Regions from separate parts of the Halomonas zincidurans B6 genome, predicted to be linked through region 4. Evidence: predicted binding sites of a transcription regulator. Region 4 holds the regulator's gene; each other region holds the start of a gene.
What was found. Region 4 encodes sigma-54, which starts transcription at its own class of promoters, with help from an activator protein. Its sites were predicted from a motif close to TGGCACNNNNNTTGCTNT; they were not measured.
Positions count from the first base shown of each region.

Region 1 (5,967 bases), 2.4 Mb from region 4:
CGCCAGGGGGTTGTCGTGACGGCCCAGCCAGCCGCCCTGACCGGCCAGGGCCAGCGAGACCCCGCAGCGATTGACCAGTTGCTGGACGCGCGGCGAGGGCTGGCTGTCCGGGTAGGCGAAGGCCGCCAGCGGCTCGCGGCACAGCCGGGCCAGTGCCTGGCGCGAGTGGCGCACCTGCCAGCGTATGGCGTCGTCGTCCTGGGTTTCGAGGGCACGCATGCCGACGCCGCGGGCGCCGAAGCGGATCAACCCGTCCCTTTCGAGCCGCCGAACGCTGAACGCATCGAGCCCTTGGCGAGGCTGGCCGAGCTCGCCGTGCAGGGCGTCGCCGATGGCCTCGAGGGTGCATGGATCATGCTGGGCGAGTTCCAGCAGGTAGCCCAGCAGGGCCCGGCTGTAGGCCGTGTCGGGGTGTTTGGGGGGCATGGGCGGCAACGGCAGCCCGGCATCGCCCAGCGCATCGCGAATCCGTGTCGGATGCTGGCGTTGCCACAGGCCTTCGCCGAGGGTCTCGCGCCAGGCGCCGTGCGGCCGGTGCAGCCAGCCGGTATTGATGAAGATGCTGGCGGGGATCGCGTAATGCTCGAGCAGCGGCGCGGCGACGTCGAGGGTGTCGCGCCAGCCGCCGTCGAAAGTCAGGCTGATGCACGCCTGAGGGTCGTGGTGGGGCTTGAGGGCGGTATCCAGGCAGACCAGTCGCGACAGCTCGCTGAGCGTCAGCAGCAGCCGCTCGAAGCGCTCGGGGCCGAGGCACCAGGGGGCGCGATGCGGCAGGCGGGCTTCGCCCTCGCCGGGCAATACCCGCGGCAGGGCGATGAGTGCGCTACGTCCCCATAGCGGCTCGCTCAGGCTGCGCCGCCAGTGGCCGCGCAGTCGGTACGCCAGATCCTGAGCCAGGGACAGCGCCAGCCCGGTCATCGTCCGGCTCCAACCGCTAACGCGCTACGACCAAGCATGCTGCTTTACTCCTTGTGCCCCACCGGCACAGCACATACCAGTAACCGACATTTTACCGCCAACCACACGCCAGTACTAACTCACCGATCGTCGGCACTCCTCGGGCCGGCATTGCAGCACCCGGGCATGGCAGGCTTGCAGGCGGCCCAGCAGGTCGCGCTCGGCTCGGCCTTCGAGTTCAGGGTCGAAGCCGCCGAGACGTTCGAACCAGACCCGCTGTACGGCGAATACCTGGGTATGGAGTCGGGCCCGGCCGATGCGCGAGAGCCAGGCGGAGACGGACCGGCGCTCGGCGACCAGAACCAGCGCGTCCCAGGCCTGGAGACGCAGCGCCTGGTCGATCTCGTGCAGCCAGGTGTCCGAGAGCTCGCTGGGCGACTCGATGAACACCAGTACGTCGCCATGACTGCAATTGGCGGCGGCATTGAGCCGCGCGCCGCGGGCCATGCCCGACAACGTCAAGGTCCGGGCACCGTAACGCTCCGCCAGCTTGCCCAGGGAGAGACGCGGGCGGTCGACGATGAACCAGCGTTCGACCTCACCATCGAGCCGCTCGGCCAGCTTTTCCAAGGCGGCCAGGCAGCGTTCTGCGCGGCTGTAGCCTCGTCGAAAATCAATGACCACACTGTATGTATTCATGAGCCTGGTGACCTGGAATCCGAAGGGCCCGGTTACCGTGACGCTTGCATAGGCCGTCCGGTGCCACGATGTGCAACGCATTATTGCCAATTCATCGCAATTGCCAATGTCTCGCAGGTCTCTATTCTCTCCCCTTGTCTACTGCGATAGTTATGTAAAGAAGAGTAGCTCTGAGTTTCCAGACGTTTCAATTGGCCGGCTGGCTGATTTTGTGAGCTCTCATGGTTGGTTTTCATCGAGTGCGCAAGGTTGAGGCGCTTAACCCGGCGGCGCGTTTCTGATAACTGGCGGGCGGATCAGTCTGTGCGTCGCCGCTGTGAACCGGAATGGTGCATGAAAGGAGGTTTGCGCTCAATCATGGTGCATTGGCGGAAGCCCTGCACCGCCATGATGCGACATCGGCCATTCGGGGCGCCCTCAAAGGCCTTCGTCCGGGGGCGCTTTCTTCACTATATTCATTGGTCTGGCCAGGATTCGCGATTGTTGTTGCGCCATTTTGGCACGGCTTCTGCATTCGTTTTTGTCAGAAATGGCATGCATGGGCAATCCGCGCCCCGACGTGCTAAAACGACGCTGGACACGCAAGCCAATGGCTCATCTATGGAGGACACCATGTCTGAGAAGACTCTAGCCCTGATCGAAGAACACGACGTCAAGTGGGTCGACCTGCGCTTTACCGACACCAAGGGCAAGGAGCAACACGTCACGATTCCGGCCAGTGCGGTCGATGATGAGTTCTTCGAGGACGGTCAGATGTTCGACGGCTCTTCCATCGAAGGCTGGAAGGGCATCAATGAATCCGACATGATCCTGCGCCCCGAAGACGGCACCGGCTTCCTCGATCCGTTCACCGAAGACGCGACCCTGGTGCTGCGTTGCGACATCATCGAACCGTCGACCATGCAGGGTTACGAGCGCGATCCGCGCTCCATCGCCAAGCGCGCGGAAGCCTATCTGGGCTCCACCGGCCTGGGCGATACCGCCTTCTTCGGCCCCGAGCCGGAATTCTTCATCTTCGACGAGGTGCACTGGAAGGCCGACATCGAAGGCGCCATGTACAAGATCACGTCCGAGGAGGGCGCCTGGTCGACCGATCGCAAGATCGAAGGCGGCAACCTGGCGCACCGTCCGCGGGTCAAGGGCGGCTACTTCCCGGTCCCGCCGGTGGATAGCTTCCACGACATACGCAGCGCGATGTGCAACACCCTCGAGGCGATCGGCCAGAGCGTCGAAGTGCATCACCACGAAGTGGCCAACGCCGGCCAGAACGAGATCGGCGTCAAGTTCAACACCCTGGTCAAGAAGGCCGACGAGGTCCAGGAACTCAAGTACGTGGTCCATAACGTGGCCCATGCCTATGGCAAGACCGCGACCTTCATGCCCAAGCCGCTGGTCGGCGACAACGGCTCCGGCATGCATGTTCACTCCTCCTTCTGGAAGAATGGCGAGAACCAGTTCGCCGGCGACGAATACGCCGGGCTCTCCGAGACGGCGCTGTACTACATCGGCGGCATCATCAAGCATGCGCGGGCGCTGAACGCCTTCACCAACGCTTCGACCAACTCCTACAAGCGGTTGGTGCCGGGCTTCGAGGCGCCGGTCATGCTCGCCTACAGTGCGCGCAACCGCAGTGCATCGATCCGCATTCCGTACACCGCCAGCCCCAAGGGCAAGCGCGTCGAGTGCCGCTTTCCCGACCCTACCGCCAACCCGTACCTGGCGTTCGCGGCGATGCTGATGGCCGGCATCGACGGGGTGAAAAACAAGATCCATCCTGGCGACGCGATGGACAAGAACCTGTACGACCTGCCGCCGGAAGAGGGCAAGTCGGTGCCGACCGTGGCCAGCAGCCTGGAGCAGGCGCTGGAAGCGCTCGACAAGGACCGCGCGTTCCTGACCGAGGGCGGGGTGTTCACCGACGACACGATCGATGCCTACATCGCGCTCAAGGGCGAGGACGTCGAGCGCCTGCGCATGACCACCCACCCGGTGGAGTTCGATCTCTACTACAGCTGCTGAGCGGCCGAGCGACACCGATCGCCGGATCATCGAGGCCCGCCTTTCTGGCGGGCCTTTTTGCATTACACTGGCGGATATCGCCAATCGCGCAAGTGGTGGCGACGCGGCGCTAGGCAAAGGAGTGAAGGGGCATGATCAAGCGCGTTTTCACGGTTGTGCTGCCGTGCGCCATTGCGCTGGGAATAGAGGGAATAGGGGGAATAGAGAGTGCCGAGGCGGCCAGCGTCTACCGTACGACCGATGCGCAAGGCAACGTGGTATTTACCGACAAGTCGGTCGACAACGCCGAACGGGTCGATCTCGAGCCGTTGACCGTGGTGCCCGCCGTGGGAGTCGATGTCGCGCCGCCGCCCACGCAGCGTGCCGAGCCGGCTGCCTCGCGCGCCGGGCAGCCGTTCATGCCCTATTCCACCTTCCGTATCGCCGCGCCCGAGGATGGGCAGACCCTGCCCACCGGCGCCGCCGGGAACGTTCAGGTACGACTGACCATCGAGCCGACGCTGCGCGAGGATAACCAGGTACGCTTGCTGGTCGATGGCGTGGTAAGCCAGTCGGCCCTGAACAGCAGCGCGTTCATGCTCACCAACCTGGACCGCGGCGAATATACCCTGGTCGCCGAATTGCTCGATGCCGCCGGCCAGGTGCGCCACCGCAGTGCGCCGGTCACCCTCTACGTGCAGCGCGCCAGCGTCAATCTGCCGGCCAATCCCAACAACCCCGCCGGCCTGCCACCGAGCCGCACCGGCAATTAACGGGTGTCGCTCCCTTCATTTCTGCACGCCGCGTTGTGTGTGCCGCGCCATCAAGCAGCTTTCCTCGTCTCGATGCACCATAATAGTGCAGTGCGCCCCGACGCCCTGTCCGCCATCCCGCTCGTTGCGGGCCTGGCCAGACTGGCGCGTATCTTGCAAACACCAAGCTAACGGATCTCAGGATGTCGAGACGCGCCATGTACCAACGCTTGCTGGAAAACCTGACCACGGCGGTCGTGCTGCTCGACGGGGCGTTACGCGCACGCTGGCTGAACCCGGCCGCCGAAGCGTTGCTGGCGGTGAGCCGCAGTCGGGTCGAGGGGACGCGTCTGGAATGCCTGGAAGGCGAAGGCGGGGCGATCGCCGAGGTGTTGCGCAAGGCGCTCGAGGAAAACCACCCTTTCACTCAGCGCGAGGCCATATTGCTGCTGGCCGGCGGCGAGGCGATCACCGTCGACTTCACCGTCACGCCGTTGTCGGACGCCGAGTTGCTGCTCGAGATCGAACCCCGCGACCGGCTGCTGCGCATCTCCCGCGAGGAAGCGCTGGTCACCCGTCAGGAGACCATCAAGGTGCTGTCGCGGGGCCTGGCCCACGAGATCAAGAATCCGCTGGGCGGGATTCGCGGCGCGGCGCAACTGCTCGAGCGCGACCTGCCCGACCCGCAGTTGGCCGAGTTCACCCGGGTGATCGTCGAGGAAGCCGACCGGCTGCGCGACCTGGTCGATCGCATGCTCGGCCCCAACCACCTGGTCCGCCACGAGCCGCTCAACGTGCACCGAGTGCTCGAACGGGTACGCGCGCTGCTCGAGGCCGAGCACCCCCGAGTCGCCTACGTGCGTGACTACGACCCCAGCCTGCCCGAGCTGCACGGCGACGAGTCGCAGTTGATCCAGGCGGTGCTCAACGTGGCACGCAACGCCGTCCAGGCGATGGATGAAAGCGGCACGCCCACCCCGCGGCTGACGCTGCGCACCCGGGCCCGGCGGCAGTTCACACTGGGCGCCGAGCGCCACCGCCTGGTCTGCGAGGTGGCGATCGTCGACAACGGCCCGGGGATTCCCGCGGCGCTGCGCGACACGCTGTTCTATCCGATGGTCTCGGGGCGTGCCGAGGGCAGCGGCCTGGGGCTGTCGATCGCCCAGTCGATCCTGCATCAGCATCAGGGGCTGGTCGAGTGCGACTCGCATCCCGGCTGTACCGAGTTTCGCCTGCTGATGCCGCTGGATGCCCATCAGTGACCGGGGCGGAACATTGCCAGAGCGCCGGACGTGCCGAGACTGCGACCATCGCCGAAGGCGAAACCATGCGACCCGCTGGAGGGCTTTATGAATGATCCCGCCCGTATCGTCATCGTCGACGACGACCGAGCCATACGCTGGGTGCTGGAGCGCGCCCTGGCCCAGCCGGATCTGGACGTGACCAGCTTTGACCGGGCCGATACCGCGCTCGAGGCGATCCTCAGCTATCCCCCCGAGGTACTGCTCACCGACATCCGCATGCCGGGGCTCGATGGCCTCGACCTGATGGCGCAGGTGCGCGAGGCGTGCCCGGACCTGCCGGTGATCGTGATGACCGCGCATTCCGACCTGGACAGTGC
Region 1 is NZ_JNCK01000001.1:3,455,792-3,461,758, forward strand. Features, by position in the region: gene HALZIN_RS0116170 (polysaccharide deacetylase family protein) at 1-918, opposite strand, end outside; gene HALZIN_RS17210 (glycosyltransferase family protein) at 1,033-1,596, opposite strand; gene glnA (glutamate--ammonia ligase) at 2,209-3,615, shown strand; gene HALZIN_RS0116185 (DUF4124 domain-containing protein) at 3,747-4,367, shown strand; gene glnL (nitrogen regulation protein NR(II)) at 4,565-5,608, shown strand; gene glnG (nitrogen regulation protein NR(I)) at 5,696-5,967, shown strand, end outside.
Region 1: glnA (glutamate--ammonia ligase) is a predicted target of sigma-54. The motif match lies at 2,094-2,111, and genes of this name have one in related genera.

Region 2 (5,967 bases), 250 kb from region 4:
ACATGCTCGACGCGATAGCCGATGAAGCGCACCCGTGCCTCGGCGTCCCGGGTGGCCATGCACACCCGCCCGAGCCGTGACCGGGTGACCGCCTTGCAGCCCCAGAACGCCAGCAGCACGGCCACGCCCGAGGCCACGAACAACGCCACGCTCATGCCTTCGCTGGCGAGCGAAAAGCCCAGCAGCTCATCGAACCGCGTCAGCCCGGTGCTGCCGCCCATGTCCATCTCGTTGCGGTTGAAGGCCAGCATCAGCGCGAAGGTCAGCGCCTGGGTGATGATCGAGAAGTACACGCCGGTGACCCGCGAGCGAAACGCCAGCCAACCGAAGATCAGCGCCAGCAGCCCCGGCGCCAGAACCACGGCGAGCGCCGCCACGGGAAAGTGGGCCAAGACACCCTGCCAGGGCGCCAGCGGTGCCTGCTGCGCGGTCAGATAGAGCCCCATGGCGTAGCCGCCCAGGGCGAAGAAGGCCCCGTGGCCCAGGCTCAGGATGCCCAGGTAGCCCCAGATCAAATCCACCGCCAGCGCCAGCAGCATGTAGGTCAGATACTTGCCCAGCAGCGAGACGACGGAACCGTCCAGGTGCCAGGCATGCTCCGGCGGCAAGGCATGGAGCACAACCACCGCCAGCATGCCGACGATCAGCACGACGCTGGTGATCCAGGTCGAGCGCTCATCGAGCAAGGAATTGCGTTTGAACATCGTGGCGAGACTCATGATGTCCGCCCCTTGGGCGCGAAGAGGCCCTGCGGACGTTTCTGGATGAACAGGATGACGCCGATCAGCACGATCACCTTGGCCAGCACGGCACCGACCCAGGGCTGCAGGACCTGATTGATCACCCCCAGCGACATGCCGGCGACCAGCGTGCCCCACAGATTGCCGACGCCGCCGAAGACCACCACCAGGAAGGAGTCGACGATATAGCTCTGCCCCAGGTTGGGCCCCACGTTGGTGATCTGGGACAGCGCCACGCCCGCCAGCCCGGCGACCCCGGCGCCCAGGCCGAAGGTGAGCATGTCCACCCGCGCGGCGCGCACGCCCATCGAGCGTGCCATGGCACGATTCTGGGTCACCGCGCGCACCTCCAGCCCCAGCCGGGTGTAGCGCATCAGCGCCCACAGCGCGGCGAACACCACCAGGCAGAAGAGCAGCACGCCCAGGCGGTTGAGGGTCAGCGACAAGGCCTCGTTGACCTGCCATGCGCCCTGCAGCCAGTCCGGCGAGTTCACGCGCCGATTGAGCGGCGAGAACACCGTGCGCACCAGTTGTTGCAGAATCAGGCTGATGCCGAAGGTCGCCAGCAACGTCTCGAGCGGGCGCCCCTTGAGAAAGCGGATCACGCTGCGCTCGATGAGAATCCCGAATGCGCCCGCCACCAGGAAGCCGCCGGGGATCGCCAGCAACAAGGCCAGCCCCGGCTGCCCGGGCAGAACCTGCTGGATCATCCAGGTGGTGTAGGCCCCCAGCATGATCAGCTCGCCGTGCGCCATGTTGATCACCCCCATCACCCCGAAGGTAATCGCCAGGCCAATCGCCGCCAGCACCAGCACGGACCCCGCGCTCAAGCCGAAGAACAGCGTCTGGCCGCGCTCGTACCAGGCACGCTTGCTCTCGATGCCGGCCAGCGTCTCGCCGGCCTGGGCAGCGATCGGGGCGTCGCTGGCGGCGATGGTAGAGAGCGAATTGCGCACGCGGGTGTCGAGATTGCCGCGCAGGGTCGCCAGGACCGCGGCATCGCCCTGCTCCACGCGATACAGCGCCAGCGCGGTTTCGATCTCGGCGCGTACCGCGGAACTCTCCTCGTCGTCGAGTTGTGCAGCGACCGCGTCGACGCTTTGCGCATCGACCTCGCCGATCAAGCGCTTGGCGGCATCGAGACGGGTCGCCTCGTCGCCCGCGTCGAGCGACAGCGAGGCGATCAGGCCCTGCAACTGGGTACGCATCGCGTTGTTGATGCGAAACGCATCGACGCGGCGACGGGAGCCGGTGCCGGCGTCCTCGAAGGTGATGGCATCGATGATCGGCCATTCGCGGCCGCTATCATCGGTGATGATGTAAAAACGTTCGCCGCGACGCTCGCGTCCCAGACGGCCGTCGAGCAAGGCCTCGAGCCAGCGCGTTTTCTGGGCGGCGTCGCTGGCGGCGATGGCCTGGGCGGCCTCGGCCTTGGCATCGAAGTCGTCGGTGTCCAGCGCCTGCAGCAGGGCCTGGGCACGCTGTGGCGTCACCTCGGCCTGCACCGGCGAGACGCCGACAAGCCACACCAGCAGTACGGCCACGACCGTCAGGCAACGCCGAAGACCGGTGCTGGCTTGCGATCCGATCACGATGCCAGGTCGCATCTTCGCGTGAGTTGGCGTCATCGAAGGATTCCTTCTCGCGCCGCGACGGTCGCGGCGCACGATTCGGGAGCGCCCCGTTCTTCAGGGCGCCTTGACGTGAAGGAAACGGCAAGGCGCAGGTCGCTTGCCATGGGCGTGCTTACTCGGCGCCGTCTTCGCAGGTCATGGTGTCGACATTGAGCTTTCCGCAGCGCAGCGGGGTACGCCAATCGCTGATCAGGTTCTGCGACTCGGGGAGATAATCGGACCAGGCGTCGCCGGCAATGGTGCCAGCACTTTCCCAGACCACGCTGAACTGACCGTCATCCTGGATCTCGCCGATCATCACCGGCTTGGTGATATGGTGGTTGGGCATCATCGTTGCGTAGCCGCCGGACAGGTTGGGCACACTGACGCCGATGATCGCTTCCTTGACCGCGTCGACATCGGTGGTACCGGCCTTGCGCACCGCTTCCAGCCACATGTTGAAGCCGATGTAGTGGGCCTCCATGGGGTCGTTGGTGACGGCGTTCTCGTCATCGGTGTAGTCGATCCAGTTGTCGATGAAGTCGTAGTTGGCGTCGCTGTCGACGCTCATGAAGTAGTTCCAGGCCGCCATATGCCCCACCAGCGGTCCGGTATCGATGCCGCTGAGTTCCTGCTCACCCACCGAAAAGGCCATGACCGGAATGTCGGCGGCACTGATGCCCTGGTTGGAAAGTTCTGTGTAGAACGGCACATTGGCATCGCCGTTGATGGTCGAGACCACGGCGGTCTTCTTGCCCTGGCTGCCGAAATCCTTGACCTCGGCGACGATCGACTGCCAGTTGCTGAAACCGAACGGCGTGTAGTTGATCATGATGTCGTCGTCGGCGACGCCGTGATCCTTGAGGTACGCCTCGAGAATCTTGTTGGTGGTGCGCGGATAGACATAGTCGGTACCCAGCAGCGCCCAGCGCTCCACGCCCTGGCTCATCAGGTAGTCGACCGCGGGAATCGCCTGCTGGTTGGGCGCCGCGCCGGTATAGAAGATGTTCTCGGAAGACTCTTCACCTTCGTATTGAACGGGATAGAACAACAAGCCGTTCTGTTCCTCGACCACCGGCAGAACCGCCTTGCGCGACGCCGAGGTCCAGTTGCCGAAGATCACGTCGACCCGGTCGTCCCCGGTCAACATGTCGCGTGCCTGCTCGGCGTACAGCGACCAGTCCGAGGCCGGGTCCATCACCACCGGTTCGAGCTGCTTGCCCAGCAACCCGCCGTTTTCGTTCTGCTGTTCGATGAGCATCAGCAGCTCATCCTTCAGCGTCGACTCGCTGATCGCCATGGTCCCGGAAAGAGAGTGCAGGATCCCCACTTTGATGGTGTCTTGCTGGGCGAAAGCGGGGAAGGACATGCCCAGGGACACCAGCGAGGCGCCAGCCAACCAACGAAGGGAAACATTCAGCTTTTTCACGGCAATCTCCTTGCGAATGATTGTTATAGGTATCCACGACACCGAATAACGTCGCGTTACCCCTCGCAAGGCATGTGCCAACCTAGTTTATTTCGCTTATTTACCCTATTAATCAGTATCTTATACAATATATGCCGCTCACCCCCTTTTCTTCCATGCACCATTGTTGTTCAACGCACCTCTTTCATGCACCACCACGACGACAACCTGCCCATCAGATGCATCAATTCGGGCAATTGAAAAAACCGGCCTCAAGAGGCCGGGGTCGTATCCTGTACTTTCAAGCTCATCATTCGGGATAGAAGTCCTCTTCGGCCAGATTCATCAATTCCTCGGCGCCCGCCTCGATCTGTCGTTCCAGGGCTTCGATACGCGGCAACATGCGTGTCAGGTAGTGACGGCCGACCGCCAGCTTGGTCCGGTAGAAGCGCTCGCCGACGCCGCCGTCTTCGCCCAGCCCGCGCTGTGCGGCACGCATCATCTTCCACCACATCCAGGCGTAGGCGACGTGGCCGAGCAGGTTGAGGTAGTCGACCGCCGCCGCGCCGAGCTCATCGGGGTGCTTCTCGCTCCGCCCGAGCACGCGGGTAGTGACGTTCTCGAGCAGCACCAGCGCCAGCGAGATGCGCGTGTGCGAATCGCGCAAGTCGGGCCCGGCACGCTCGCCGAGATCCTCGCGCATGGCCGCGACGAATTGCACCAGATAGCGGCCGCGGTTACGGGCCAGCTTGCGCCCTATCAGGTCCATGGCTTGAACGCCGTTGGTGCCTTCGTAGATCATCGCGATACGCGCATCGCGCACGTACTGCTCGGCCCCCCACTCCACGCAGTAGCCGCTGCCGCCGTAGATCTGCTGAGCCTCGACCGTCGACTCGAAGCCACGATCGGTGAGAAACGCCTTGGCCACCGGGGTGAGCAGTGCGACCAGCGCCTCGGCCTCGTCACGTACCGCCCCATCGGGATGGAACTTGGCACGATCGAGCTGCTGCGCCACGCAGGCGGCAAAGGCGCGCCCGCCCTCGTTCCAGGCACGCACGTTGAGCGCCATGCGCCGCACGTCGGGGTGCACCAGGATCGGGTCCGCGGGCTGTTGGGGATATCGAGCGCCGCCCGGCGCGCGGCTCTGCAGGCGCTCGCGGGCGAAATCCATGGCGCTCTGGTAGGCTACCTCGCCGAGCCCCAGCCCCTGGATGCCGATCGATAGCCGCTCGTAGTTCATCATCGTGAACATCGTCGCCAGGCCCTGGTGCGGCTCGCCAATCAGTACGCCCTGGGCCTGGTCGAAATGCATCACGCAGGTCGCGCTGCCCTTGATGCCCATCTTGTGCTCCAGACCGCCGCAACTGACGCCGTTGACATCGCCCAGTGCGCCATCCTCGGCGACCTTGCGCTTGGGCACCAGGAACAGCGAGATGCCCCGCGTGCCCTCCGGCGCATCGGGCAACCTGGCCAGCACCAGGTGGACGATGTTGTCGACCAGGTCGTGCTCGCCGCCGGTGATCCATAGCTTGCTGCCGCTGATCGCATAGCGCTCGTCGCCGATGGGCACGGCCCGTGTCTTGATCAAGCCCAGGTCGGTACCGCAGTGCGGCTCGGTCAGGCACATGGTGCCCAGCCACTCGCCGGCGTACATCTTCGGCAGGTAGCGCTGCTTGATCGGCTCGGAGGCGTGGTGGTCGAGCAACAGTGCCGCCCCGGTATTCAATGCCGGGTACAGCGCGAAGCTGGCGTTGCTGGCGTAGAGCATCTCCTCGAAGGCCACGGTAAGCAGCTTGGGCAGCCCCTGGCCGGCATAGTCGGGGTTGCCGCCCAGGCCGAACCAGCCCCCCTCGGCCAGGGTCCGCTGGGCCTCCTTGAAGCCCTTGGGCGTGGTGACCCGGCCCGCCTCGAAGCGACAGCCTTCGGCGTCGCCGCTCTGGTTGAGCGGAAACAGCTCGGCCTGGGTGACCCGCGCTCCTTCCTCCAGGATGGCCTCGGCAAGGTCGGGGGTGAGCTCGGCGGTTGCGGGCATCGCGGCCCACTCCTCACCAGCCTGAAAAACCTCGTTGAGCACGAAGCGCATGTCGCGCAGCGGCGCCTGGTAGCTGGCCATGAAACACTCCTGAAACGGTTGGCGGAAAGGTACGGTTTGCCTGAATACACGCGGCAGCACAAGAATTCAAACGATCGATTGGATACTAGTCCA
Region 2 is NZ_JNCK01000001.1:789,422-795,388, reverse strand. Features, by position in the region: gene urtC (urea ABC transporter permease subunit UrtC) at 1-719, opposite strand, end outside; gene urtB (urea ABC transporter permease subunit UrtB) at 716-2,368, opposite strand; gene urtA (urea ABC transporter substrate-binding protein) at 2,487-3,722, opposite strand; gene HALZIN_RS0103745 (acyl-CoA dehydrogenase C-terminal domain-containing protein) at 4,072-5,874, opposite strand.
Region 2: urtA (urea ABC transporter substrate-binding protein) is a predicted target of sigma-54. The motif match lies at 3,845-3,862, and genes of this name have one in related genera.

Region 3 (5,967 bases), 320 kb from region 4:
CGAGCTCCTCATGCCCGGCGTTTGCCGAGCACCGCTACTTGATCCCCAGCCGCCGAGCCAGCTTGTGCAGATTGCTGGAATCGACCTCGAGTCGCCGCGCCGCCGCCGACCAGTTGCCGTCGACCTGGTCGAGGGCATGGCGGATGGCCTGCCGCTGGGTGCGCGCCACACTATCGTGCAGCGCTTCCACCGGCGCCCCCTGGCACGACTGCATGGCGATGGTGGACTGCACGGAGACTTGCGGCAGGTCAAGCAATCCGGGCTCCAGCGTGACGATGTCTTCACGACGCGCCCCCTGGCTGAGCGCCTTGATCGCCGCCCGACTAATCACATGCTCGAGCTCGCGCACATTGCCCGGCCAGTCGTAGCCACTCAGCGCATCCTCGGCAGCCGACGACAGGCGCAAGCTACGCACTCCCAGCCGCGCCCGGTTGAGCTCGAGAAAATGTCCGGCCAGCACCAGCACATCGCTGCCTCGCTCGCGCAGCGGCGGGATCGGCACCGGATAGACCGAAAGGCGGTGATAGAGATCCGCACGAAAGTGTCCGTCGCGCACGCTGTCGTGCAATTTGCGGTTGGTCGCGGCGATGATGCGCACGTCGACATGGCGCGGCACGTCTTCGCCCAGGCGTTGAATCTCGCCATTCTGCAGGGTACGCAGCAGCTTGGCCTGGATGGCCAGTGGCAGTTCGCCGACCTCGTCGAGAAACAGCGTGCCGCCGTCCGCTGCCTCGAAGCGCCCGGCGCGGGCCTTGCCCGCCCCCGAGAAGGCGCCTTTCACATGGCCGAACAGCTCGCTTTCGGCCAGTGACTCGGGCAGCGCCGCGCAGTTGATCTGGATCAGCGGACGGCGCCGGCGCCATGAACGCTGGTGCAGATGGCGGGCGAACAACTCCTTGCCGACACCGGTCTCGCCAGTGAGCAGTACCGGCAATTCGGAATCCGCGACCACCTCGAGCTCATCCAGCAGTTGTCGAATGACGAGGCTCTGGCCAATGATCTCTCCCTGATGAGGTTCGCTGGCGTCCTTGGCGGTATCGCTTCGCGACAGGCGAAGGCGACGCACGTCCTGCTCCAGACGAGTCATCCGCACGGCCGCCTCGACCAGCAGGGTGCAACGCTGCAGGTCGTCCTGCGCACGTTCGTCGAAGGTGCCGGGCGTAAGTGCATCCAGGGTCAATGCCCCCCACAGGCTGCCCTCGACATGCAGGCTGACGCCCATGCAATCGTGGACCGGCAAGGGGTCGCCGAGCTGATTGTCGACCAGCCCATCGTAGGGGTCGGGCAGGCTGGAATCGGGCGGAAAGGCCACCGTCTCGCGACGGGCGAGAATCGCCGCCAGCCTTGGGTGCTGGGCCACCACGAAGCGTCGCCCCAGCGCCTCGCGCGTCAGCCCGTCGACCGCCACCGGACACAGCGCCTCGCCATCGAGACTCAGCAAGCCCACGGCACCGCAATGAAAGTACTCGCGCAGCGCCCTGACCAGACGCTGCAACCGTACCGCGCTGGGCAGTTCGGCGGTGAGATCGGCGAACACGACATCTTCGAGCATGGCAAGACTCCTGGTGGATCGCGTTGAACAAGTAACGGTAAAAACCACCACAGCAGGGTCATTATTACCTCGTCTGCTCTGGGTAAAATTGACCATAATCAATAATTATCAAGACTAATCAGCTGCTTAGAATTTGGCACGCAAGCTGCAACAGGAAGAAAGCAAACTAGCAAAGGAGCACGCACCATGACCCTTCTCGACCAACCCGTCGGTCAACTGGCCCGCCAATTGCCTGGCGCCACCCGGGTGTTCCATGAATACGGCATCGACTTCTGCTGTGGTGGTCGTGCCACCCTGCGCGACTCGCTAGCCGGGCGCGATGCCGATCTGGCCCGCCTCGTCAGCGCGCTGGAAGCGTTGCCGGCTCATCAACCCGACGAGCGCGACTGGTGCGAGGCCAGCGCCAACGAACTGATCGATCACATCCTGACCCGCTATCACGCCGTGCATCGTCAGCAACTGCCCGAACTCATTCGCCTGGCCCGGCGCGTCGAGCAGGTTCACGGCGAGCGCCAGGACTGCCCCGCCGGCCTGGCCGAGCTTCTCGAGGGGATGCATCAGGAAATCGAAAGCCACCTGCAAAAGGAGGAGATGATCCTGTTCCCGACGCTCAAGCGTGGCCTCGCCCACAACATGCACGGACCCATTGCGGTCATGCGATTCGAACACGACGAGCATGGCGAAACGCTGGCCCGGCTGATGGCGTTCACCGATGACATCCAGACGCCCAAGGGCGCCTGCACGACCTGGTGCGCACTGTATGCCGGCCTGCGCGAATTCCGCGAGGACCTGATGCAGCACATCCACCTGGAGAACAACGTGCTGTTCGAGCAGGCCACCGCAGATCAGGTAGCGCTGGGTGAATCATCGCCTGCTTCGCCGATGGCAGGCGAATTGCCCCGCGCATGATCGTAATCAAGCCTCACGGATCGGCGGCTCCCTAGGCTGAGACAGGAAACATCGACTGTCATGCTCTGAGCAAGGACGCCTTTTTTTACGGAGACCCGCGTGGACTATTTCCTGATAAAAAATATCCATATGACCGCCGCCGGTCTCAGCCTGGGGCTATTCGGGCTGCGCGCATGGTGGTCGGTTCGCGCGTCTCCACAGCTCCAGCGGCGCTGGGTAAAGGTGTTGCCGCACCTGATCGACACGGTACTGCTGGCGGCGGGGGTGAGTTTGATGATCATGCTGCGCGCCTGGCCTACCCAGCAGCCTTGGCTGGCGGCCAAGCTGATCGCCCTGGTGGCCTATATCGTTATCGGTACCTTGGCGATCAAGCGCGGCAGGACATCGACGATTCGCGCCGCGGCTTCGTTGGTCGCCATCGCCCTCTTCCTGTACATCGTCGGTGTGGCGATGAACCACAATCCGCTTTCCTGGCTAGCAGGCGTCTGATGCGCCGTTCGCATGCGCACGGGCGTAACCCGGCCGCTCAGCCACCCACAAGCCGAAGGCAGGCTTGCCTGAGGCAAATTGGCGGTGGAAACTTCCATTCGCGGCAGTGCAGTTCAGATCATCTGCAGGTAGCGTGGCCGCCCCTCGCTAAAAGCGCCGTCGAAGAGCATGACCAGACGCTCCATCAGCAAGCCCCCGGACTGCGTCGGCTCAATGCCGTCGCGTCGAAGCTCGACCAGGTCATCGCTCGCCATGGCCTGCAGGGCCAGCAGCTCAGGCGCGAAATAGTTGCGAAACACGATGCGATGAGCTTTCTCGACAGTCGCATATCGAACGTTGCCGCCCCCCATGAGGTGCTGGATAACGGCTTGTCTCACTCGGTCATCGGCAGTCAGTTCATAGCCTCGGCAGATGGCCAGCTGACCCGCGTCCAGACGCGCACAGTAATCCGGCAATTCCCGCGCATTCTGGTAATAGCCATCGTCGAGATGGCTGATTGCACCGGCCCCCAGCCCGATGCAGTCGGCCTCGCCCCGCAGATTGTAACCCTCCAGGCAACGCTGCAGCTGGCCATGGCGTTGCGCAGCCACCAACGCATCGCTGGCAAGCGCAAAGCGCCCCATGCCCAGATGCACGTAACCGGCCGGCGCCAAGCGCTCCACGCCTTGCGCCAGCAGAGCCAGGACAGCGCCACGCTCGGGCGTTGCGATCCGCTGCCACGGAGCCGATGGGCAAGAGAACGCCGGCCAGACAGCCGCGCCGCACAAGCCATCGCGATACAGGGTAATGCGCTCGGGACGTAGGCTGACCAGGCGCTCGAGCAACGCCGAGAAGCCAACCGCCGTGCGTCCGGACAGACGCAATGCCAGCTCGGTGACGGGCAGGTGGCTACGCTCAGGGCCAGCGGGGGCTGGCCACTCGTCCGCCGGTTGACGCTCACCGGGCACGCCGGCCGGCGTCTCAAGGTCTTGTAGGTCGACGAGCAACCGGTTGAAGCCGAGAGCGGCCAGCAGGGGCAGGCGTTGCGGTGACAGACCGCGAGAATCGATGCGCAACGCAAAGTCGCGATCGCGGCTACGCTTCAGCCCGAAATGCACGTCCAGCTCGGCGAGCAAGCCAGCCAGTTGACCGTCTCCGAGACGCCCCGCCCCGTTCCCGCTCAGCACGAGCCGCTCGATTCGGCGATCGCCATCGAACAGGGCGCTCTGAAGCGCTATCTCGCGCTTGAGATATCCCAGATATCGAACTGGCCCACGGCTATCGTGGCCCAGCCAGGAGGGCACATGGACATAAACCGTCAATGGCTTGGGGATGGGGTCTTCATTGCTGGCAAGCGCCACCAGCCGGTAATCGTCCGCCGAGCGCTTTTCCGGCAAGCGGACCAGGGTGGGAAAGAGTCCGTAATCCGGGGCCGGCCGGTCATGCTTAACGAGCAGAGCGAGATCGATGGAACGGTTCATTGGGCTACCGCAGTGAGCAGATCCAGACTCACCCTAGCGCGCACTACCGACAATGAGCTTGACCGGAATCAAGCCGTCAAACGAAGCCCACTGCGCCTGGTCAAGCCCGCGCCGCCTGGGCACCTTGCGCACCGAACGCCAGCCCCTGCATGGCGCAGATATCGACGATCTCGACCTCCTTGCCGGCGATGCTGACCAGGCCCTGCTCTTCCAGGCGACGGAAGGTGCGGCTCATGGTCTCGGGCACCAGGCCCAGATAGTTGCCCAGGTCGAGGCGCGACATCGGCAGGCGGAAACGTTGCGCCGAAAGGCCGCGGCTGGCGAAGCGCTCGGAGAACGTGAGCAGCACCACGGCCAGGCGCTGTTCGGCGGAACGCCGCGTCAGCAGGTGGTTGGTGCTCTGTTCGGCGAGCAGCTCGCGACTCATGATGCGCATCAACTGATGCTGCAGGGCCGGTGTGCGGTCGCTCAGATTCTCCAGTTCGGCATAGGGAATTTCACACACGCTGGCGGTTTCCAGAGCAACAGCCGTCGAGGGGTGATCCCGCGAGACGATGGCGTCGAGGCCGATGACCTCGCCCGGCAGATGGAATCCCGAAATATGCTCGTCGCCATTGGCCATGAGTGTCGTGGTCTTCACCGCCCCGGTACGCACCGCATAGATCGAGTTGAAACGTTGTCCGGCCTGAAAAAGAAGGGTGCCCCGGGACACCGGCTTGCGACGCTGCACGATCCCCGCCAACCTGCCGACGTCTTCCACCGGCAGGTTATCGGGCAGGCACAACGTGCGCAGACGACAGTTGTGGCAGTTATCGCGTGTCTCGCTCAGCGTCGCAATGCGGGTCATGGCGTGTTTCTCCTTTCTGCGCGCAATGTCATGAGCACGATGTTACCCAACGCCCGCCTAGCCCCCGATAACCATTTAGAGGTAGTCCGGGTGATATTGCGAGGTAAGCGAAGGAGTTCGCTACCCAACTTGACTGAAATCAAAATCGACCCGCCACGATCTCCTTAAGGTGATCTCAGTTCAAGCAGGGGAGGTTCGCCATGGCAAGCCAGCTGGCACACCACACCTCTTGGCCCGGCGACGTGACCGAGCCGACGACTCCCTGACTCCTGACCGGACTTCATAGAGGCAAGCAGCAATGAGTCATTTTCTCGACCGCCTGCAGTATCTGGGCAAGCCCCGCGAGGCATTTGCCAATGGCCATGGCGAAACCCGCAGCGAATCCCGTGACTGGGAAGACGGCTATCGTGCGCGCTGGCAGCACGACAAGGTCGTGCGCTCCACCCATGGGGTGAACTGTACCGGTTCGTGCAGCTGGAAGATCTACGTCAAGAACGGCCTGGTCACCTGGGAAACCCAGCAGACCGACTATCCGCGCACCCGCCCCGACCTGCCCGACCATGAACCGCGCGGCTGCCCCCGCGGCGCCAGCTATTCCTGGTACCTGTACAGCGCCAACCGCCTCAAGTACCCGCTGGTGCGCAAGCGCCTGATCAAGCTGTGGCGCGAAGCGCTGGCCCAGTACATCGACCCGGTGCTGGCCTGGGCCG
Region 3 is NZ_JNCK01000001.1:1,350,878-1,356,844, reverse strand. Features, by position in the region: gene norR (nitric oxide reductase transcriptional regulator NorR) at 35-1,552, opposite strand; gene ytfE (iron-sulfur cluster repair protein YtfE) at 1,739-2,461, shown strand; gene HALZIN_RS0106320 (SirB2 family protein) at 2,561-2,950, shown strand; gene HALZIN_RS0106315 (oxygen-independent coproporphyrinogen III oxidase) at 3,064-4,410, opposite strand; gene fnr (fumarate/nitrate reduction transcriptional regulator Fnr) at 4,511-5,257, opposite strand; gene HALZIN_RS0106305 (nitrate reductase subunit alpha) at 5,556-5,967, shown strand, end outside.
Region 3: ytfE (iron-sulfur cluster repair protein YtfE) is a predicted target of sigma-54. The motif match lies at 1,687-1,704, and genes of this name have one in related genera.

Region 4 (5,967 bases):
GAAGGGCAACGATCCGTCGCGCGGTCGCACGTTCGCCGATGGACGCTTACAGATCCTCTTCGAAACGTGCCGCGAGCAACGCCTCGAGCGCATCGAGCGCCTGGCTGGCCTGCGGGCCCTCGGCTTTGATGGTCAGCCGGCTGCCACAGGGCGCGGCGAGCATCAGCAACGACATGATGTTGGCGGCATCGCCGCTGCGACCCTGATGATGAACGGTAACGCTGGCGTCGTAACCCTGACAGCACTGGACCAGCCTGGTCGCGGCACGGGCATGCAGGCCGCGCTTGTTGATCAGCGTCAGCTCACGCTGTGGCATCGGCGGCTCCCACGGCGGCGTGGATGCCCAATTCCCGATGACGAATTCGCACCCGGTAACGGCCGGTAAAGTGCTGCGCCAGACGTTCGGTCAGATACACTGAACGATGCTGGCCGCCGGTGCAGCCGATCGCCACCGTCAGATAACTGCGGTTGCTGGCGCGGTAGGCGGGCAACCAGCGTTCGAGCCAGTCGCGGATATCGTCGGCCATGGCGCCGACATCCGGATAATCCTCGAGAAAGGTCACGATCTCGGCATCTCGGCCATTGAACGGGCGCAGCCGCGGATCCCAGTAGGGATTGGGCAGGCAGCGGGCGTCGAAGACGGTATCGGCATCGAGCGGCACGCCGCGCTTGAAGCCGAACGATTCGAAGGTCAGCGTGAGCTGTTCGCTGGTATGGTGGGCGACCTGCTCGGCGATGCGTCCGCGCAGGTCGTGGACCGAGAGCTGCGAGGTATCCATCACCAGGTCGGCCAGATCCCGGATGTCCGCCAGTGCCTTCTCCTCGGACTCGATCGCCTCGGCCAGGGTCATCTGGCTATTACGGGTCAGCGGATGGCGGCGGCGGGTCGCCGAGTAGCGCTCGAGCAGGATCTTGTCCTCGGCGGTCAGATAGACCACCTGGCAATCGATGCCGCGCTGGCGCACGGCCTCGAGCTGCGCGGGAAAGCGCTCGAGGGCCGTGGGCAAGTTGCGCGCATCAATGCTGACCGCGACGCTGGCGCGCTTGCTGTCGGCCTGCTGGAGCTCATCGATCAGCGCATCGAGGAGCATCGCCGGCAGGTTGTCGATGGCATAGAAGCCCAGGTCCTCGAGTGCCTGGAGGGCGATCGACTTGCCGGATCCGGAGCGGCCACTGATGATCACGAGTTGCATGGGGCGGCTCCCTTGTCACGATGAGTCACGAGGCGGTCGTATGACGCTGGGCATACCAGACCCGAATTGAATAGGCCGGGGCGAATTAAAGCGCAGCCTTCAGGCTACCTGGCCTGCCGCGGCGCGCTACCGGCGCCGCCATCGAGGGCATGGATGGCATCGATGAGCGTTTCGTGCAGTTCACGCTGGCTGGCACTGTGGCGCAGCCGGTTGCGGGTGTCGGCGTCGTTCATGATGCCGGCGACCTGGGCGAGTAGCGCCAGGTGGGTGTCGTCGGCCTCTTCGGGTACCAGCAGCACGAACAGCAGGTCGACCGGTTCGCCATCGACTGCATCGAAATCGATCGGCTCCTGTAGCTTGATAAAGCCGGCTACCGGCGCCTTGCAATGGGGATTGCGCGCATGGGGAATGGCCACGCCATTGCCGATGCCGGTACTCCCCAGCCGTTCACGACCGATCAGCCGGCTGAACACCTCCTGGCTGTCCAGGCTAGGGGTGTTCTGGGCGATGAAGGTGCTGAAGAACTCAAGCACGCGCTTCTTGCTCCCCCCGGGCACGGCAAACAGAGTGCGTTCGGGGGGCAGTATGGTTTCCAGTGACATGATGGGGAGTCAGCGGGCGCCGGCGCCTTGCGCGCGGGCCTGGGCCTTTTCCTTGTGTTTGACGAGTTGGCGGTCGAGCTTGTCGGCCAGGGCATCGATGGCGGCGTACATGTCGCCGTTCTCGGCTTCGGCATGCAAGTCAGCACCCGCTGCGTGAAGCGTGCAGGCCGCCTGATGGCGTTCCTTCTCGATCGAGAGCGTTACCTGCACGGTGGTGATGTTGTCGTAGTGGCGTTCCAGCCGCGCCAACTTTTCGTTGACGTAGTCACGCAATGCATCCGTCAGTTCGACGTGATGGCCGGTGATGTTGGCTTGCATGGCACGTTCCTTTTCGACGAGTGATGGCCGATTGTAACCCTTTTTGCAGCTTAGCAAACCCCTCGCGGGATGGTGGCCGCAAACGTCGCTTGTCGAGAGCGGGAAGACATGTGAATCGACGTTTCGATGCGATAGGGCGCGGCACTTTCCTTGTGCCGGGGAGAGAGCTGCATATGTCTGAAGGAGCCTCAGGCGAGGCGTCTGCGTTCACCGGAGGAGGGGATGCCCAGCGCTTCGCGATACTTGGCGACGGTGCGTCGCGCCACCGCGATGCCATCGGCGGCGAGCAGCTCGACCAGCTTGCTGTCGGAAAGTGGCTTGCGCGGCGGCTCGTCGCCGATCAGCTTCTTCAGGCGTGCGCGTATCGCGGTGCTGGAGTGCGCATCGCCTTCGCTGCCGCCGCCGACATGGCTCGAGAAGAAGTACTTGAGTTCGAAGACGCCGCGCGGGGTATGAATGAACTTCTGTGTGGTGACCCGCGAGATGGTCGATTCGTGCATCTCCACGGTCTGGGCGATGTCGGCGAGCACCAGCGGTTTCATGGCCTCCTCGCCACGCTCGAGGAAGTCGAACTGGCGGATCATGATCTCGCGACCGACCTTGAGCAGGGTGTCGTTGCGACTCGACAGACTCTTGATCAACCAGCGCGCCTCCTGAAGGTGCTGCTTCATGAAGGTGTTGTCGTCGCTCTTGTCGGCGCGCTTGATCAAGGCGGCATAGTCGGGCTGGACGCGCAATCGCGGTAGCGCCTCGGGATTGAGCTCGATACGCCAGCCCTCGCGAGTATGGCGAGCCACCAGGTCGGGGATCACGTAATCCTCGCCACTGGCGTCGAAGGCTTGGCCGGGGCGTGGATCGAGGGCGCGGATCAGGGCGATCACCGCATCGAGCTGGGCATCGTCGAGACGCAGCCGACGCTTGAGCAACTTGCGGTCATCATTGGCCAGCGCGTCGAGAAACTGGCGTACCAGGCGCTTGGCCTGGGGCAGCAGCGGCGTATCGTCGGCCAGCGTAGCCAGTTGCAGCAGCAGACACTCGCGCAGGTCGCGGGCGAATACACCGGTGGGGTCGAACTGTTGAAGACGATGCAGAATCTGCTCGACCTCGGCGGCCTTGAGTCCGGAAAGCCCCTGGCTGCGCAGGCCTTCCGTCAATTCGTCGAGCTGACCGTCGAGATAGCCGTCGAGGTTGACTGCATCGATGAGACAGTCGGCGATCGCATGTTCGCGACTGTCGAGCCCGGTCATGTCGAGCTGCCAGCGAAGGTGATCCTGCAGGCTCTGATCGGCGGTGTTGCGCTCGAAGTCGGGAGCGTCTTCGCTGCGTCCGGCGCCGGGGGCCAGATCCTGGTAGGTGTCCGACCACTCGCTGTCCAGGGCGAGTTCCTCAGGGATGTCGCTGGCCCAGTCGTCGTCGAGCGCTTCGCCGACGTCGGCTTCCCCGAAATCATCCTCCATCTCGAGCATGGGGTTGGATTCCAGCGCCTGCTGGATCTCCTGGCGTAGATCCAGCGTCGACAGCTGCAGTAGCTGGATGGCCTGCTGCAACTGAGGCGTCATGGTCAGCTGGGTGCCGACCCGAAGCTGCAACGTGGGTTTCATTGCCATGACAAGCGTGACTTCACTGAGAGGATTTCACGACACGTTATCCTGCTCGGTGAGGCCTTGCAAGTGTAAAAGCAATAACCATGCCATCATGCGGGCTAATACAGCTTGGCGAGACCTTGCGTGGAGGCGCGGGCTTGACAGCCGCCATCGTGCTGCGAGCGCTCAAAGGCGGAATTCGCTACCCAGATAGACCTCGCGGACCTTCTTGCTGGCGAGTATCGCTTCCGCGTTGCCTTCGGCGATGATCTGGCCGTCGCCGACGATGTAGGCGTTGTCGCAGATATCCAGCGTCTCGCGCACGTTATGGTCGGTGATCAGTACGCCGATGCCCCGATCGCGCAATTGACGGATGATCGACTTGATTTCGCCGACCGAAATCGGGTCGACCCCCGCGAAGGGCTCGTCGAGCAGGATGAACGCCGGCTCGGTGGCCAGTGAGCGGGCGATCTCTACCCGGCGACGTTCGCCGCCGGACAGGCTCATGCCCATGTTGTCGCGAATATGGGTGATATGGAATTCCTCGAGCAGTTGCTCGAGCTGGCGCTTGCGTCCCGGCTTGTCCAGGTCGCGACGCATCTCGAGGATCGCCATGATGTTGTCGGCGACCGACAGCTTGCGAAAGATCGAGGCTTCCTGAGGCAGGTAGCCGATGCCGGCGCGGGCGCGGTGATGCATCGCTGCGCGGCTGAGGTCCTGGTCGTCGATGCCCACCTCGCCGGCGTCGGCGCGCACCAGGCCGACGATCATGTAGAATGAGGTCGTCTTGCCGGCCCCGTTGGGGCCGAGCAGGCCGACGATGCTGCCCTGGCCGATCGATAGGCTGATGTCCTGGACCACGCGGCGATTCTTGTAGCTCTTGGCCAAATGCCGGGCGAACAATGTCTTCATCGCGCGGGGCTCTCCTCTGGGCTGGCCTCTGGACTGATCTCGGCCGGCGGGGTCATTGTTCGGCCGACTTCGGTGTCAGGCTCATGCGCACGCGCTCGTTCTCGGCTCCCTGGGCCTGGGAACGCGCCTGGACCTGACGGCTATCGAGGAAGTACTCGACATAGGCGCCCTTGAAAGTGTCGCTGGCCTGGTGCAGTTCGGCCTGGCTGATCAGTTCGACGCGTCGCTCGCCGGCGTAGTAGACGATCGTCTCGCCCCAGCCCTTGACCAGCGGATCGTCGGGCGCCGGGCGCTGTTCGAGATAGGCGCGCTCGGTGCCGCCGGTAGCGGTCACCAGAGTCACTTCGCCCTGGTCGTTGCGCTCGATCTCGACACGCTGAGCGGTCAATTTCATGCTGCCCTGCTGCATGGCGACGTCACCGGTGTAGACGGCGGTGCCGGCACGGTCGTCGAGATTCAGGCGGTCGGCGGCAATGTTGATCGGCTGGTTGGCATCGCCTTCCAGCGCCAGGGCCGGCGTGGCGAGCAGCGCCGCACCGGACAGGCCTAGGGCAGCGATTAGGGTGCGCATCATGATCCTGATTCCTCGTCGATCGGCGGGTGATAGCCGCGTACATTGCCGTTGAGCTGCATTTGTCCGCTGTCCAGCCAGGCATCGAAACGATCGCCGCGCACGCGTTGCTGAAACTTGCGCAGCACGGCCTCGCTTTCACTCCAGGCATGACCGGTTTCGGCGTCGTAAATCAAGACCTCGCTGTTGATTTTCCAGCCCTGTTCGGGCGCCTGGAGCTGGGCGTTGCCGCTTAGCTTGAGCGGATTGGCGTTGGCTCCCAGCCTACCTGTGTCGGCGCTGGCGAGCCAGACCCGGCCGCGGTCGTCGACGAGCCGAGCGTCGGGCGCTTGCAGCCGCGTCACGTCATCGGTGGGGGTATGCGTAAGCCGGGGTGTCTCGAGTCGCTGATAGGCGGTACCGGTCGCATCGAAGCGGGTCAGCGTGGCGTCTTCCAGGTAGTAATCGGGTTCGCCGCTCTCGCCCGTGGAAGGGGGCGAGGGCAACGAGATGAGGTTGCGTTGCTCGATCAAGGCCAGCAGCCCACCCAGCGCGAGCAGGATGAGCGCCAGCCACCCTTTGGGCGAAAGCCGCGAGAAACGCTGGAGCATCGTTCAGTTCCGGCCGTGGAGATAAGCGTCGAGCAGCGCCGTCCAGTGGCCCCGCATCTGCAGCAGGCCATCGCAGATCTCGCGTATGGCGCCGTGGCCGCCGGCACGCAGAGTGACCCAGTCGGCCCGCTCACGGACGTAGTCTGGCGCATTGGGCACGCTGATGCCGAGCCCCGCGTAGTGGATGGGGGCGAGATC
Region 4 is NZ_JNCK01000001.1:1,035,228-1,041,194, forward strand. Features, by position in the region: gene HALZIN_RS0104865 (HPr family phosphocarrier protein) at 47-316, opposite strand; gene rapZ (RNase adapter RapZ) at 303-1,193, opposite strand; gene ptsN (PTS IIA-like nitrogen regulatory protein PtsN) at 1,298-1,795, opposite strand; gene hpf (ribosome hibernation-promoting factor, HPF/YfiA family) at 1,805-2,113, opposite strand; gene HALZIN_RS0104885 (RNA polymerase factor sigma-54) at 2,302-3,720, opposite strand; gene lptB (LPS export ABC transporter ATP-binding protein) at 3,883-4,608, opposite strand; gene lptA (lipopolysaccharide transport periplasmic protein LptA) at 4,661-5,182, opposite strand; gene lptC (LPS export ABC transporter periplasmic protein LptC) at 5,179-5,769, opposite strand; gene HALZIN_RS0104905 (KdsC family phosphatase) at 5,773-5,967, opposite strand, start outside.